One region of the Starkeya sp. ORNL1 genome, then DNA from elsewhere that is predicted to be linked to it. Evidence: predicted binding sites of a transcription regulator. Region 1 holds the regulator's gene; each other region holds the start of a gene.

The links. The regulator HrcA, encoded in region 1, represses chaperone genes, less so after heat shock. The targets are predictions, from matches to a motif close to GTTAGCACTCNCNNNNNGNGAGTGCTAAC.
Region 2: the regulator HrcA is predicted to act here: its motif matches at 3,511-3,539, upstream of groES (co-chaperone GroES).
Region 3: the regulator HrcA is predicted to act here: its motif matches at 3,129-3,157, upstream of G3545_RS19350 (co-chaperone GroES).

The regions. Positions count from the first base shown of each region.
Region 1 is NZ_CP048834.1:3,915,933-3,921,525, forward strand. It holds gene rph (ribonuclease PH) at 1-583, opposite strand, end outside; gene G3545_RS18605 (helix-turn-helix domain-containing protein) at 675-1,097, opposite strand; gene G3545_RS18610 (multidrug efflux SMR transporter) at 1,174-1,497, shown strand; gene hrcA (heat-inducible transcriptional repressor HrcA) at 1,572-2,672, shown strand; gene grpE (nucleotide exchange factor GrpE) at 2,757-3,380, shown strand; gene G3545_RS18625 (hypothetical protein) at 3,561-4,502, opposite strand; gene G3545_RS18630 (alpha-ketoglutarate-dependent dioxygenase AlkB) at 4,512-5,150, opposite strand; gene coaA (type I pantothenate kinase) at 5,159-5,593, opposite strand, start outside.
Region 2 is NZ_CP048834.1:293,799-299,391, reverse strand. It holds gene G3545_RS01425 (peptidase) at 1-265, shown strand, start outside; gene G3545_RS01420 (hypothetical protein) at 329-535, opposite strand; gene G3545_RS01415 (SDR family oxidoreductase) at 562-1,311, shown strand; gene G3545_RS01410 (exopolysaccharide biosynthesis protein) at 1,494-2,096, opposite strand; gene G3545_RS01405 (usg protein) at 2,405-2,689, opposite strand; gene G3545_RS01400 (hypothetical protein) at 2,859-3,347, opposite strand; gene groES (co-chaperone GroES) at 3,660-3,974, shown strand; gene groL (chaperonin GroEL) at 4,038-5,593, shown strand, end outside.
Region 3 is NZ_CP048834.1:4,058,365-4,063,957, reverse strand. It holds gene G3545_RS19370 (hypothetical protein) at 1-238, opposite strand, end outside; gene G3545_RS19365 (hypothetical protein) at 397-666, shown strand; gene G3545_RS19360 (DUF1488 domain-containing protein) at 694-957, opposite strand; gene groL (chaperonin GroEL) at 1,076-2,710, opposite strand; gene G3545_RS19350 (co-chaperone GroES) at 2,759-3,073, opposite strand; gene G3545_RS19345 (fatty acid desaturase) at 3,389-4,414, shown strand; gene G3545_RS19340 (class I SAM-dependent methyltransferase) at 4,552-5,268, shown strand; gene G3545_RS19335 (MDR family MFS transporter) at 5,299-5,593, opposite strand, start outside.

The DNA of each region.
Region 1 (5,593 bases):
CGGAGCCGGTCATGACGAAGTTCACGTCGGTCTCAGCCTGCGAATCCTCGGCGTAGTCGAGATCGAGCCGGGCTTCGCCCTCGACGATGCCGCAGGAGACGGCGGCAAGATTGTCGCGCAGCGGCAGCGCCGGGATCATGCCGCGTGCCTTCATCCAGCTGAGGCAATCGTGCAGCGCGATCCAGGCACCGGTCACGGAGGCGGTGCGGGTGCCGCCATCGGCCTGGATGACGTCGCAATCCACCGTGATCTGGCGCTCGCCGAGCTTCTCCAGGTCCACCACCGCGCGGAGCGAACGGCCGATCAGCCGCTGGATCTCCTGGGTGCGGCCGGACGGCTTGCCGGCGGTGACTTCGCGGCGGGTACGCTCATGGGTGGCGCGCGGCAGCATGCCGTATTCGGCCGTCACCCAGCCGCGGCCCTGGCCCTTCAGCCATGGCGGCAGGCGCTCTTCCAGCGTCGCTGCGACCAGCACATGGGTCTCGCCGAACTTGACCAGGCACGAGCCCTCGGCATGGCGCAGCACGCCGCGCTCGAAGCTGACGGCGCGCATCTCGTCGGCGGCACGGCGGGACGGGCGCATGGCTTTTCTCCTTGTTGTTCGGCTGCCCTTGTACGTGCGTCGCAAGGTGGGCCGCAAGGGGCGCAAGTCGTGGAAGCTGGCCGGGTGCGCGTTACCCGGGATTTGGTCCGGCATCAAAGCGCTCGCGGGCAGCGTCCAGCTCGTCGCCGTGCCGCTCGGCCCAGCGGTCGAGCACCACGAGCGCATCGCTCAGCGAAGCGCCGAGCGGGCTCAGCTCATATTCGACATGCAGCGGCATGATCTGGAGATCGCAGCGAATCACCAGCCCGTTGCGCTCCAGCTCCTTCAGCGTCTGGGTCAGCATCTTCTGCGAGATACCGCCGATGCGGCGGAGCAGTTCGCCATTGCGCACCGGCCCGTCGGCCAGCGCCGGAAGGATCAGCATCGCCCATTTGCCGGAGATCAGCTCCAGCGCATGGCGAGCGGTGCAATTGGCGTCATAGACATTCCCGGTCCGCGGCGGGACGAGCGCGTCGTTGTCCAGAGGCGATGGGCTCGCAGGTGCTGGCTTCATGGTTACCTGAAGGTGCCTAATTGTTTGAAGCATATGATAAATCGATAGTGGCGCCGAACCAAGCAAGGAGGGGTCGATGGCCTGGGTGTTCCTGGCGCTGGCCAGCATCGTCGAGATCGTGATGGCACTGGCGCTCAAATATGCCGAGGGCTGGACCCGGCTGGGGCCGAGCGTCATCGGTGTCGTCGCGGCGCTCGCCAGCGTGTTCCTGCTGACCCTGGCCATGCGCGAGCTGCCGGCCGGCATTGCCTATGCCATCTGGACCGGTATCGGCTCGGCCGGCATCACGCTGCTCGGCGTCGTATTGTTCGGCGACTCGCTATCCCCGGCGCGGCTTGCCTGCATCGCCATGATCGTGGTCGCTGTTGCCGGCTTGCGGCTGCTCGGCACCGAGGGTTGAGGACGTTTGGAATGGCAGCTTGAACCGCCGCCGCATTGGCCGAATATAGAGGAGATCGAAAGGCGGCCTGAATCATGGCTCTCGACCCCCTAATCGCCGCGCGCGCCCCGGAGCTCGCCCGGCTCGACGAACGTTCACGAGAAATCTTCCGGCAGATCGTCGAGACCTATCTCGCCACCGGGGAGCCGGCAGGGTCGCGCAACATCTCGCGCATCATCCCGATGACGCTGTCGCCGGCATCGGTGCGCAACGTGATGGCGGACCTGGAGGCTGCCGGCCTCATCTTCGCGCCGCACACCAGCGCCGGCCGGCTGCCGACCGAACGCGGCCTGCGCTTCTTCGTCGACGCGCTGCTGGAGATCGGCGACATCGCCGAGGATGAGCGCAATTCCATCGAGGCGCAGGTGCGCGCCGCCGCCCGCGGCAAGACCGTGGACGGCGTGCTGGCGGAAGCCTCGGCGATGCTCTCCGGCCTGTCGCGCGGGGCGGGCGTCGTCACCGCCACCAAGACCGACGTGCGTCTCAAGCATATCGAGTTCGTGCCGCTCGATCCCTCACGCGCGCTGCTGATCCTGGTAGCCGAAGATGGCGAGGTGGAGAACCGGCTGGTACCGCTGCCGCCCGGCCTGCCGGCCTCGGCGCTGATGGAGGCAACCAATTTCCTCAATGCCCGCACCCGCGGGCGCACGCTGGAGGATCTGCGGACCGAGGTGGACAAGGTGCTCGCCGCCCATCGCGCTGAACTCGACGAGATCACCGCGCGTGTGGTCGCGGCGGGGCTCGCCAGCTGGTCCGGCGGCGACAAGGCGGAGCGCCGGCTGATCGTGCGCGGACAGGCCAAGCTGCTGCACGACCTCAGGGCGATCGAGGATCTGGAGCGCATCCGCCTTTTGTTCGACGACCTCGAATCCAAGCAGGAAGTGGCGGAATTGCTGGGCCGCGCCGAGGAGGCGCAGGCGCTGCGCATCTTCATCGGCTCGGAGAACAAGCTGTTCTCGCTGTCCGGCTCCTCCACCATCGTCGCGCCCTATCGCGACGGGCAGGGACGAGTGGTCGGCGTGCTCGGCGTCATCGGGCCGACGCGGCTGAATTATGCCCGTATCGTACCTATGGTGGACTTCACCGCCCGCGTCGTCAGCCGCGTTCTGGGCGACCCGGGCGCCGATGCAGCTTGATTTTTCCTCAACCTGACCCGATATGGCGGGCGTGCGGCGAGAACCCCGACCGGGTCACCGCAACAATTTTCCAATGAGGTTCCGATGAGCGACGACAACCGCAATCCGGCGGAAGAGGCTGATATCGCTGCCAACGCGGCGGCCTCGGAAGAGGCCGAGCCGACCGCCGAGGACGCCATCAGCGCGCTGCTCGCCGAGAAAGAGCGGCTCGACGCGGAAGTGGCGAGCCTGAAGGACAAGTTCCTGCGCGCCTTCGCCGAGGCCGACAATGTGCGCCGCCGCGCCGAGCGCGAAGTGGCTGACGCCAAGGTCTATGGCATCGCCAATTTCGCCCGCGACGTGCTGACCGTCGCCGATGATTTCGAGCGGGCGCTCGGTGCCATCGACGCCGATGCGCGCGAGACCGCCGATGGCACGCTGAAGACGGTGCTGGACGGTATCGACCTGACGTCCCGGGCGCTGACGCAGACGCTGACCAAGCACGGCGTCGCCAAGATTGAGGCCGAGGGCACCAAGTTCGATCCGAACCTGCACCAGGCAATGTTCGAGGTGCCTAACCCCGAGGTACCGTCGGGCACCATCGTGCAGGTGGTGCAGCCCGGCTACACCATTGGCGGGCGCGTGCTGCGGCCGGCGCTGGTCGGCGTCGCCAAAGGCGGCCCGAAGGCCGCGCCCGAGGCTTCCGCGGACAAGACGGACGCGGCTTGAGAGCCTGACTCAAAATTCGACGACGGGCAGGTGAGCGGTCCATTTCCCCTGTCATGGCCGGCCTTGTGCCGGCCATCTCGGCCTCTGACGCGCTGTCCGGGATCGAGATCCCCGGCACAAGGCCGGGGATGACGGTCATTCTGGAAGTTTTCGGTCAGGCTCTGAAGCGACCTAACCGTCTTATCTCGGCTCGACGCCGTCGCGCAGCGCCCGCATGGCTGTGAAGTCGGTGTCGAAGCCCTCGGCGGCGGCGACGCCGATCATGCGGACATAGCCGCTGCGGCCGAAGCTGATCCATTGCGCCAGCTTCACTGGCTTGCCGGTCTTGACGTCCTCGCCCTTGGCGATGATCTCGAAGCCCGGCTGGCCGGCGATGCGCAGCGGGCCGCCACGCTCCAGCCTGATCTCGCGCACGCCCGGCACCGAGGCGACGGCGCGCCGCGCGAAGCTCGGCCGCTCATCATCGCGCACGTCGCCCATGCCGTAAGCGGCGACGAAATAAGGCTGGTCGGCGCCGTCAAGCACATCGTTCGGACCCTTGGTCAGCAGTACCGCGGAACCGCCGAGCACCTTCACGATGCGATAGCCTTCCAGCGGCGAGACACGGAAGGGCAATTTGGCCAGCAATTCCTCGGTGGTCGGCGGCGGACGGAACACCACGCTGAGCAAGGCCTGCTCGATGGCCGCGTCCGGATAGCGTGCGCTCGCCTCGTCGGGAAGCTGCGCGGTGACGAGAGCGGTGGTGCCGTCGCCGGCCGCCAGCAGGATCCATTTGCGCAGCGCCAATGTGCCAACGCTCTGGAAGCCGGAGAGCAGCTGGCCCTTGACGCCGCCAGCGAGCTCGACATCGCGGCGCTTCTCGATGGTCACGCCCTGCTTCGCCAGCGCTGCGGCGTTGGAAAAGCTGTCCCGCACCTCCTGATAGGCCGGCGGCGGCATTTCGGCGATGAGGATGGACGCACGCGCGCCGCGATCCTCGAAGCCCTGCACCATTTCGCTCGGAATCATGCCGGCGGGCGGCACCAGGCCAACCGAGCCGCCCCTGGCGAAGACCGGATCGGCGGCATGCGCCGGCAAAATGAGGCAGAGCCCGACCATCAGGCCCGCAAAAAGTCTCAACATGCCGTTTCCTCAATTTTCAAGGGCACGATCAATCGGATGCACGCGCCGTAGTGTCAAATTGATGCGCCCAGGCCCATTCAGCAAGGTCGAGCTGCCGGGCACGATCCGATCGACACCGTGAAAGGCGAGCCGGCTCAAGCCGGAGAGCAGCAGGGCATCCCCGGATTCGAGGCGGATGGAACGGGTCGGATCGCGCCGCGAAGTGCCGCCGATACGAAACACCGCAGTATCACCGAGAGAAAGCGACAGAACCGGGGCGGCGAATTCCAGCTCGTCACGATCCTGGTGCAGCCCCATGCGGGCGCCCTCGCCATACCAGTTGATGAGGCAGGCTTCCGCCTCCGGGGCATCGGCGGCCAGCATCCGCCAGGCCTCGCGGAGCACCGGCGGCATGGGCGGCCAGGGCTGGCCGGTTTCCGGGTGGGTTTCCTGGTAGCGATAGCCGGTCTCGTCCGAAACCCAGCCGAGCGGACCGCAATTCGACATGCGCACCGAAAACGCCTTGCCGGTCTTCGGCATGCGCGGGGTGAAGAGCGGTGCCTCGGCGAGCAGCGCGCGCAGTTCGGCGACGAGCGCCTCCTGCCCCAGGCGGTCGAGCCAGCCCGACCACCACAGGCAGCCCGGGGCGATCTCGATCGCGGCCGCCATTTGCCCGCTCACAATTTCCTGAGCGCCACCGCCTCGACCTCGTGATCGCCGCCCTTGTGCAAGATGAGGTCGGCACGCTGGCGGGTGGGCAGTATGTTCTCGCGCAGATTGACCAGATTGATGCTGCGCCAGATCGACTTGGCGGTGGCGTCCGCCTCCTCGTCGGTGATGCCCGAATAGCGGTGGAAATAAGCTTTGGGGTCGCGGAACGCGGTCTCGCGCAGCCGCATGAAGCGCTCGACATACCAGCGCTCGAGGATCGCCTCGTCGGCATCGATATAAATCTTGAAGTCGAAGAAGTCGGAGACGAACGGTATGCCCTTGCCGTCCTTGGGCGGGCGGCTGGTCTGCAGCACGTTCAGCCCCTCGACAATAAGGATGTCGGGCTGGTCGACCTCGACCGTCTCGTTGGGCATCACGTCGTAATTGAAGTGGCTATAGAC
Region 2 (5,593 bases), 2.7 Mb from region 1:
GGACCGGTCCGTCTCCTACGACATGGACCTTTATGACGCGCTGAAATCCGGCCTGATCTCGATGGATTCGACCATGCGCTCCAACATCGGCGTCGGCATGCCGCTGGACGTGCTGATCGCCCGCCGCGACGCCGGCAATGCCGAACTCAATTTCCGCATCGAGCCGGGCGAGCCCTATTTCCACGATCTGCGCGAGCGATGGTCGGCTGCGTTGCGCGCCGCCCATATGGGTATTCCCCGCCCGCCCTATGGACGTACCCGGTAAAACGCAGAGAGCCGAAGACGACATCTAGTCGTCTTCGGCTCTCTCCTCGATCATCATGTCTACTCAGTCGCCCATCATCAGGTGAGCAGATAGAGCAGGATGATGATCGGAATCGGAATACCAATGAGCCACATAAGAACAGCGGGCATTTGCCTTCCCTTTCATCGCTTGCGCAAATTCCAGATGCTCCGTCAACGCTAAAGATCGATGTAGGTTCCCGACCGTTACGATAAGAGGCGCGAGCTTGCCGGTCTTGCTGGCCTCGTCCATGGTCGCGCCCGCAGGAGGAAATCCCGATGAGTGAGAACAGGAAGATCGCCCTCGTCACCGGCGCCGGCACCGGCATCGGCAAGGCGGCAGCACAGGCGCTCAGCGAAGCCGGCTTCACGCTGGTGCTGAGCGGGCGGCGACGCGAGCCGCTGGAAGCGGTGGCCGCCCACCTTGCCGGCGCCAGCCTGGTGGTGCCGGCGGACGTGTCGCAGCCGGAATCGGTCGCCGCGCTGTTCGGAGACATCGCCGACACCTATGGCCGGCTCGACGTGCTGTTCAACAATGCCGGCGGCTGGTCGCCCGCGGCCCCGCTCGAGGACATCACGTTCGAGCAATGGCAGCACGTGGTGAATGTGAATCTTTCCGGCGTGTTCCTCTGCACGCAGGCCGCCATTCGCATGATGAAGGCGCAATCGCCCAAAGGCGGCCGCATCATCAATAATGGCTCGATCTCGGCGCACGCGCCGCGCCCGCTCACCGGGCCCTACACCGCGACCAAGCACGCGGTCTCCGGCCTCACCAAGCAGGTCGCGCTGGAAGGGCGCGCGCATTCCATCGCCTGCGGCCAGATCGACATCGGCAATGCCGACACCGACATGGCGGCCAAGATGAAGACCGGCATCCTGCAGCCAAACGGGCAGATCGCCATCGAACCGACCTTCGATCCCGCCCATGCCGGCAAGGCGGTGGCCTATATGGCGAGCCTGCCGCTCGATGCCAATGTGCTGTTCATGACCATCATGGCGACCAACGCACCCTTCGTCGGGCGCGGGTGAGCCGCCCCAGGAGATCGCCCAAATGGCGACGTCATCCTGAGGTGCGAGCACCAGCGAGCCTCGAAGGATGGTCACGCAGAGCGACCGTCACGGATGACGAGCATCCTTCGAGACTCGGGCGCTGCCCGAGCACCTCAGGATGACGTGGCTCTGGTATCGAAGCGAAGTTGCCGGCCAGCGTTTCAGAAGATGGCCAGCGCGCCCTGGAACAGCAGCCAGCTCAGGAAGCCCATCACGCCGAGGCTGATGAGCGTGGCGACGATGCCGGCGATGATGAAGGCGCCGTCGCGCTCGACCAGGCCGAGGCCGAGAATGCAGACCGCGACACCCGGCGGCAGGTTGCCGAAGATCGGGATGGGCAGCATCAGTTCGAGGCCGAGCACCACGACCAGCAGGCCGATGACGCGCCGCGCCGTCGGCCCGGTGAACAGAACCTGCCGGGGCCGCGAATAGGCCTCGAAGCGCTGCACCCAGGGCAGCGCACGGCCGATGATCCGCTCCAGCAGGTCGCGCGAGAAACTGCGGGCGGCGAGCCAGCCCGGCAGCCACAGTTCGTCGCGGCCCATCGCCATCTGCACGCCGACCAGGCAGAGGATGACGCCGCAAATGACCGGGATGCCCGGCGGCATCGGCAGGCAATTCGGGATACCAAACAACAGGATGGTGAGGCCGAAGGCGCGGTTGCGCAAGGCATGGACCAACTCGCCGAGCTCGATCCGGTCCGCCGAATGGGCGGTGACGAGCGCCGACAAGAGTTCCGAGGTACGCGGCGAACGATGGTCCACGGAAGCTTCCAAGATGCCTCGATCAAGCGGCGGGAGCCGGTCGGCATCCCGTTACGCCGCCCCCTATAGCACGGCGAAAGCGGCAGGGTGAGGGCATCTCAAAAATCAGTTGACGGTGCGAATTCCGTAATTTTCTCGAATCATCACATTGCGCTGGCGCGTCGTCTGACGGCAGACAGATTCCACGAGTGTTGCTTCAGCAAGCCCGAGGGCAGGCTCCGGCGCAACCATAGAGCCGGGATCACTCCCAATGTTTGCGCGATCCCGGATCGGCCTGCGGCCGTCCGGGATGACGATGGCGGCTCGCTCTAATTGAGCTGGTAGACGCCGCCGACCGCCCGCAGCTCCGCCGGCTTGATCAGCCTGGCATGTGCCACGGTGACGGAATGCAGCGGCCCTTCCAGCTCGCGCGTCCAGAATTCGAGGAACTTGTTCAGTTCGGGAAAGTGCGGGCAGAGATCATAGTGCTGCCAGAGATAGGTTTGCAGCAGCGCCGGGTGGTCCGGCATGCGGTAGAAAATCTGGGCCGTGGTGAGCCCATAGCCTGCCAGCTGCTTCACGAAATCCGACGACGCCGACACAGATGAGGCCATCTGGAACCTCCTTATCCGACTCATCAAATTTTGAGAGCCGAACCCGGTTCCAGGCAAGTACAAAAATTAGATTTGCCGTTGAATATCAAGGCACTGGCAGCATATGCAACAGAGTGCTGACAAAGCTTTGCGACGGCGGGCGCGTTTCGCTCCGCCGCCGCTCGGATTGTCAGTTGGCGGGCGCGTAGCGGCCCTTCTTGCCGGCCTCGCAATCCTGGCGCTGATCGTCCTTCGACGGCAGGCCGCCGGGGCCGGCATAATAGTTCACAGTCGTCTCGAGCCCGTCATAGGCGGCGAGCGCCGCACCGGCCTCGTTCATGTTGGCGCGGATCTGGTCGGCCATGTCTTTCGGCATGTTGGCGAAATATTCCGGCGGGATGGACGCGGCGGACGGCGCCGAAAGCTTGGCGCCGACGCATTGCCCCGAGCGCTTGGCTGGACAGGACGCGACCATGCGCGCCTGCGCACCCTCGCCCTCCGAGCCCAGCGAGGAGCAGAAGGACTGCGCCTTGTCGGCGGGCCATTTGGACAGGTCCCAGCATTCATGGATCTTCATCTGCTGGGCGCCCATGGCGGCGGTCAGCTGATAGTCGCAAGAGGCAGCCTGGGCATTGGCGGCGACGAACAGAAAGCTGAAGCTCAAGGCCAGTTTAAGCACGCGGATCTCCTTCCTTCATGGCGCCGACCATGACGGCATCGTGCGCACGCGAATATTTACCGGCGGTGACAGATCGTGGATTTACCGTTCGCAAAGCCGCGCTCGCGCCGGACCCCTCTTCAGATACCGCTTAAGGGACGGCAGACCGGGCTCTTTGGCCTTTGCTGGCACTCCGATGGCGAGACTGCCAGAATTTTCGCCTCCCGCACTTGCGCGGGCGCACGGTGCCGCCTAGATGTCGCCGGCCCGTCACCCATCACGGCGGCGTGACGGCATGAGCCATTGAAATTCAAGACTTTCTGGAGAGATGCGATGAAGTTCCGTCCTCTGCATGACCGGGTCGTGGTCAAGCGCGTCGACGCTGAAGAGAAGACCGCGGGCGGCATCATCATTCCCGATACCGCCAAGGAAAAGCCCCAGCAGGGCGAAGTGGTTGCCGTCGGCCCCGGCGGGCGCGACGAGGCCGGCAAGCTGATCCCGCTGGACGTCAAGGCGGGTGATCGCGTGCTGTTCGGCAAGTGGTCCGGCACCGAGGTGAAGCTCGACGGCGTCGAATACCTCATCATGAAGGAAGCGGACATTCTCGGCGTGCTCGCCGTCACCGCTTCGGCCAAAAAGGCCGCGTGAATTCAGGCAGCGTGATCCGCGAGGCCGCGATCACGCCATCCGACAATCTCGGGAGACAGATAAATGGCCGCCAAGGACGTTAAGTTTTCTACCGATGCGCGCGACAAGATGCTGCGCGGCGTCGACATCCTCGCCAATGCGGTGAAGGTCACGCTCGGCCCCAAGGGCCGCAACGTCGTCATCGAGAAGAGCTTCGGCGCTCCGCGCATCACCAAGGACGGCGTCACCGTCGCCAAGGAGATCGAGCTCGAGGACAAGTTCGAGAACATGGGCGCGCAGATGGTGCGCGAAGTGGCCTCGCGGACCAACGACCTCGCCGGCGACGGCACCACCACCGCCACCGTGCTCGCCCAGTCCATCGTGAAGGAAGGCGTCAAGTCGGTCGCCGCCGGCATGAACCCGATGGACCTGAAGCGCGGCATCGACCTCGCGGTCGAAGCCATCGTGGCGAACCTCAAGAAGCACGCCAAGAAGGTCACCTCCAACGACGAGATCGCCCAGGTCGGCACCATCTCAGCCAACGGCGATGCCGACATCGGCAAGTTCCTCGCCGAGGCGATGCAGAAGGTCGGCAATGAGGGTGTCATCACCGTCGAGGAAGCCAAGACCGCAGAGACCGAGCTCGACGTCGTCGAGGGCATGCAGTTCGACCGTGGCTATCTCTCGCCCTATTTCGTGACCAACGCCGAGAAGATGCGCGTCGAGTTCGAGGATCCCTACATCCTCATCCACGAGAAGAAGCTCTCCGGCCTCCAGGAACTGCTCCCGGTGCTCGAAGCCGTGGTGCAGACCTCCAAGCCGCTCCTGATCATCGCCGAGGACGTCGAGGGCGAGGCCCTGGCCACGCTGGTCGTCAACAAGCTGCGCGGCGGCCTGAAGGTCGCGGCGGTGAAGGCTCCGGGCTTCGGCGATCGCCGCAAGGCCATGCTGCAGGACATCGCCATCCTCACCGGCGGCGAGGCCATCTCCGAAGACCTCGGCATCAAGCTTGACGCCGTGACCCTGCAGATGCTGGGCCGCGCCAAGAAGGTGGTGATCGAGAAGGAGAACACCACCATCGTCGACGGCGCCGGCAAGAAGGCTGACATCAATGGCCGCATTGCCCAGATCAAGGCGCAGATCGAGGAGACCACCTCGGACTACGACCGCGAGAAGCTCCAGGAGCGTCTGGCCAAGCTCGCCGGCGGCGTCGCGGTGATCCGCGTCGGCGGCGCGACCGAGGTCGAGGTGAAGGAGAAGAAGGATCGCGTCGACGACGCGCTGCACGCCACCCGCGCTGCGGTCGAAGAAGGCATCCTGCCGGGCGGCGGCGTCGCCTTCCTGCGCGCGCTGAAGTCGCTCGAGGGTGTCGTCACCGCCAATGCCGACCAGAAGACCGGTGTCGAGATCGTCCGCAAGGCGCTTCAGTCCCCGGCCCGCCAGATCGCCAGCAATGCCGGCGAAGACGGCTCGCTGATCGTCGGCAAGATCCTGGAGAAGGACACCTACGCCTACGGCTTCAACGCCCAGACCGGCGAATATGTCGACATGTTCAAGGCGGGCGTGATCGATCCGGCCAAGGTGCTGCGCTCCTCGATCCAGAACGCCGCGTCGGTGGCCTCCCTGCTCATCACCACCGA
Region 3 (5,593 bases), 140 kb from region 1:
GGGACCAGTCGGCGTCGGCAAATGTCAGCTGTCCACTTCTGAAGACTGCGACTTCAAGGCCGTCGAGGGTGCCGTCCTCGTGGCGCCCGACGAAGGCGCGGAACTTGCCCGATACCGGGTCATCATAGCGCTGCACCAGGAACGAGCCGTCGGTGCGCGCCTCGATGCTGTATGAACCCGTCAAATCCTTGCGATTTTCCAGTTTAGCGATAATCGCAGCGTCGTTCGCGCTGTTCATTCGTCGGATATTCATTCCTGTCCCTCGCCTCATGAGCGATAAAATCGTGCGCCCGCGGATCAGTACTATATCGTGAGCGGCCATATTAATTTGTTTTTATTTGATATCGACATCCAGGCGAGGCGCGCGTAACCTGTCAGGTCCATGGAGACAGGGATTTGATCAAGATAGCGAAGTCATTCCTCGGCGAGGGCCATGTTCTGGCCGGCGGCAAGGAAATATCGGCCGCCTACAAGATCGAAGGCCGGAGCGGCTCCAACGGATTTGGCTATCTCACCAATGTCGATCCTGCTCAGATTGCGACGATCTGGAAAGAGCGTGGACCGATCATGCTGCGGCTGGTCAATGGCGCAAAGCTTGAAATAAAGCTCGGCACATTCGTTTCCGGTCAGCCTATACCGGTCTCATCGGTGGCAAAACTCACCTGAGCGCGCCGAAATGCTGATGCACAGCCGTCAGAAATCGGCTTTCGAGAGCATGTAGAAGCTGCGCCGCTGGCGTTCATAAGCGGCGTGGGCCGCTCTCTCGATACGCTTGCGATTGCCGTCGAACACGCTCAGCGAGACGGCTTCGTCCATTTGCGGCTGCGGACTGAACTTCTGCAGCGCATCTTCGGCGAGATAGAACGAGATCTCGAATGTCGAATCATACCCCCAGAAGCGGACGCAGCGCTTGAGCGGGTCGTAGGACCGGCTGGTGTTCGGAAAACTGATCGCCATCATAGCCTCCGCGGCTTGAAGAGCCTGGATATGGCCGTAGCCTCCCGGACTACCGGGAGGCTGGTCCACGCGCGACGGGTGGTCCGTCGCACCGGTGCGACGGACCAGTCTTCGCGTCTCAGTAGTCCATGCCGCCCATTCCACCCATGGCCGGCGCGACCTGGGCATTCTTGGCAGGAATGTCCGCAATCATCGCCTCGGTGGTGATGAGCAACGCCGCGACTGAACCGGCATCCTGCAGAGCGGTGCGCACGACCTTGGCCGGATCGACGATGCCGGAGGCGATCATGTCGACGAACTGCTCGGTCTGGGCGTTGAAGCCGAAGTTCTGGTCCTTCGATTCCTGCACCTTGCCGACCACGATCGAACCTTCCACGCCGGCATTCTCGGCGATCTGGCGGATCGGGGCTTCCAGCGCGCGCAGCACGATCTTGATGCCGGCAGCGATGTCGGGATTGTCGGAGGTCAGCTTCTCCACCGCCTTCTTGGCGCGCAGCAGGGCAATGCCGCCGCCCGGGACGATGCCTTCTTCCACCGCGGCGCGGGTGGCGTTCAGCGCGTCGTCGACGCGGTCCTTCTTTTCCTTCACTTCGACTTCGGTCGCGCCGCCGACGCGGATCACCGCGACGCCGCCGGCGAGCTTGGCCAGACGCTCCTGCAGCTTCTCGCGGTCGTAGTCCGAGGTGGTCTCCTCGATCTGCGCCTTGATCTGCGACACGCGGCCCTCGATGTCTTTCTTCTTGCCAGCACCGTCGACCACCGTCGTGGTGTCCTTGTCGATCCGGATCCGCTTGGCGCGTCCGAGCATGTCGATGGCGACATTCTCCAGCTTGATGCCGAGATCTTCGGAAACCACCTGGCCGCCCGTCAGCGTGGCGATGTCTTCCAGCATGGCCTTGCGGCGATCGCCGAAGCCCGGAGCCTTCACCGCCGCGACCTTCAGGCCGCCGCGCAGCTTGTTGACGACGAGCGTGGCCAGCGCCTCGCCCTCGACATCCTCTGAAACGATCAGCAGCGGCTTGCCGGTTTGGGCGACGGCTTCCAGCAGAGGCAGGAAGCTTTGCAATGCGGAGAGCTTCTTCTCATGGAGCAGGAGATAGGCATCCTCCAGCTCAACGGTCATCTTCTCGGCATTGGTGATGAAGTAGGGCGAGAGATAGCCGCGGTCGAACTGCATGCCCTCGACCACTTCGAGCTCGGTCTCGGCGCTCTTGGCCTCCTCGACGGTGATCACGCCCTCATTGCCGACCTTCTGCATCGCCTTCGCGATCATATCGCCGACGGTGTTGTCGCCATTGGCGGCGATGGTGCCGACCTGGGCGATCTCCTCGGACGACCGGACCTTCTTGGCGCGCGCCGCGATGTCCTTGACCACGGCGACCACCGCGAGGTCGACGCCGCGCTTCAGGTCCATCGGGTTCATCCCGGCGGCGACCAGCTTGGCGCCTTCACGGATCACCGCGGCGGCCAGCACGGTGGCGGTGGTGGTGCCGTCGCCGGCGAGATCATTGGTCTTCGAGGCCACTTCGCGCACCATCTGCGCGCCCATATTCTCGAACTTGTCGGCCAACTCGATCTCCTTGGCGACGGTGACGCCGTCCTTGGTGATGCGCGGAGCGCCGAAGCTCTTCTCGATGACGACGTTGCGGCCCTTCGGGCCGAGCGTCACCTTCACCGCATTGGTGAGGATCTCGACGCCGCGCAGCATGCTGTCACGGGCGTCAGTGGAAAAACGTACTTCTTTGGCAGCCATGGTGGTGCTCCAATATATTTTATGAAAAGCTGACGAGGCGGGAAGTTGTCAGGCCGCCTTCTTGGCGGACGTGACCTTCTCGATAACGCCCATGATGTCAGCTTCCTTCATGATCAGGAGCTCCTGACCATCGATCTTGACTTCGGTGCCGGACCATTTGCCGAACAGCACCAGGTCGCCGACCTTGACGTCGAGCGGCACGAGCTTGCCGGCCTCGTCGCGGGCGCCGGGGCCGACCGCAAGTATCTCGCCCTGGGAGGGCTTCTCCTTGGCGGTATCGGGAATGATGATGCCGCCTTTGGACTTCTCTTCGCCTTCGAGACGCCGGACGGCGACGCGGTCATGCAGCGGGCGGAATTTCATGGGATGCCCCTTTCGGGCTGGGCAGGCATTTCCTGCTGCCGTGAGGTGTACACCCTTTGGCACTCGATTGATACGAGTGCCAAAGGGTGCGGTTCCGGAATGTTCGAGACGATCGGCCCGGCTTACGGGCAATCCGCACGTCACGCGGCGGCTTGGTCGGCTGGGTGAGGAACGACCACCCGCACATTTTCGACACCGTGAACCAGCATATTACGATATGGAAGGGTCGGCGCCCCGCGCGACCATCCATTCACGAACGTCACGATCCGCCCGGACACGCGCGATCAAGGTGCGTACCCAGCCGGAGAAACGTTGATGTCGACTTCCATCCAGCCCGTGACGTTACAGCAGGATGCCGTGAGCTGGATGCGGAAGCTGAACCACTATCGGCGTTCCGACGCGCGCCGCAGCGCCCTGGAAATCGCGATCACCGCCCTGCCGTTCGCCTTGGCCTGGGGCGCGATGCTGCTGGCGCTGAAGCTCGACCAGGTCTGGCTCTATGGCCTGCTAATGCTGCCGACCGCCGGTCTCCTGGTCCGCCTGTTCATGATCCAGCACGATTGCGGCCATGGCTCGTTCTTCTCCAACAAGAGCAGCAATGACTGGACCGGCCGGGTCCTCGGGGTCCTGACCCTGACGCCGTATGACCACTGGAAGCGCAGCCATGCGATCCACCATGCCAGCCAGGGCAATCTCGACCATCGCGGCATCGGCGACATCGATACGCTGACGGTCCGCGAATATCGCGCCCTCTCGCGATGGGGGAAGCTGCGCTATCGGCTGTATCGCAATCCATTGGTAATGTTCGGCATTGGTCCGATCTATATCTTCATGCTGCAAAGCCGCCTGCCGCTCGGCGCTTTCCGCAAAGGCTGGACGCCCTGGGTCAGCACCATGGCGACCAATCTCGCCATCGCCCTCATCGCCGTGGCGCTCATCTATGCGGTGGGCTTCTGGTCGTTCGTGCTGGTGCACCTGCCGATCGTGTTCCTTGGCGCCGCGGCGGGAGTCTGGCTGTTCTACGTCCAGCATCAGTTCGAGGGCGCGCACTGGGCGGGAGACGAGAACTGGAGCTTCCACGAGGCGGCGCTGCACGGCAGCTCGCACTACGATTTGCCGGCGCTGCTGCGGTGGTTCACCGCCAATATCGGCATGCACCATGTGCACCATCTGTGCAGCCGCATCCCCTATTACCGCCTGCCGGAAGTTCTGCGCGACCACCCGGAGCTCCGCGACATCGGCCGCCTCACGCTGTGGGAAAGCTTCAAATGCGTGCGGCTGACGCTCTGGGACGAGGAGCGGCGGCGCCTGATCTCGTTCCGGGAACTGGCCTCGGCATAGCTCGGCGTTCGACGGGGCGCTGCCGTGTTGTCGGCGGCACTGGTCGCGTTTCGCTTCGTCCCCCATATGGAGGCGCCTTCGAAAGGCCGGCCGGGCAGCCGAGGCCGGCCATTGTCGCGACCAATGCAGGGATCCCCATGCCTGATGTTTCGCAGGAGCCGGATGGCGGCGACGCCCGCCAGGACCGTTCCCATGCCGGACAGGCGATCTACTCGCCGATCACGCTGGCGCTCTACGACTTCGTCGTCCTCACTGTGTCCAATCCGCTGGTCTGGCGCTGCCCGACGGACCGCATCCTGCAGCTCTACAATCAGCACGTGACCGACGATCACCTCGATGTCGGCGTCGGCACCGGCTGGTATCTGGATCGCTGCCGGTTCCCGGCTGCCGCGCCCCGCGTCGGCTTGCTGGATTTGAATCCGAACCCGCTTGCCGCGGCCTCGCGCCGGATCGCGCGATACCGGCCGGAGCTCCATCAGGCCGACGTCCTCAAGCCGCTCGCCATCCCGGCACCGCCATTCCGATCCATCGCGCTGACTTACCTTCTGCATTGCCTGCCGGGCGACATCGCCGAGAAGGCCGTGGCGTTCGATAATCTCACGCCGCTATTGGCACCCGGAGGCGCCGTGTTCGGGGCGACGCTGCTATCGATCGGGGTCGAACGCTCGGCGGCCGCGCGGGCGCTGATGGGCGCCTATAATCGCAAGGGCGTGTTCTCGAACGCCGCCGACAGCGCATCCGCACTCCAGGCTGCGCTCGATCAGCGGTTCCGGACGGTGCGGATCGATATCATCGGCTGCGCCGCCTTGTTCGTCGCCGGCGATCCCCGCCGCCCGGACGCTCCCGGCGGATAATGCCGGACGGCAAGGGCTCCGGACACGCTCTCAGTGTGCCGCGGCGCTGCCGCCCGGCTTGCCCTTTTTCGCGAACAGCAGCAGCACGGCGGCGATGGCGAGCATCACGCCGATCACCGCGAAGGTGTCGCTGAAGCCCATCACGAGCGCCTGGCGCTTCACGGTCTTGCCCAGCGCAATCACGGCCTGCTGCTGGGCGGCGGCGTGGTCGGACATGCCGTGCGCCATGAAGTAGTCGGTCATCTGGGCGATGCGCTGGCGGACTTCCTCCCGCGAGGTCGTCACCGCCTGGCCGATGATGTTGGAGTGGAACTGCTCGCGCTTG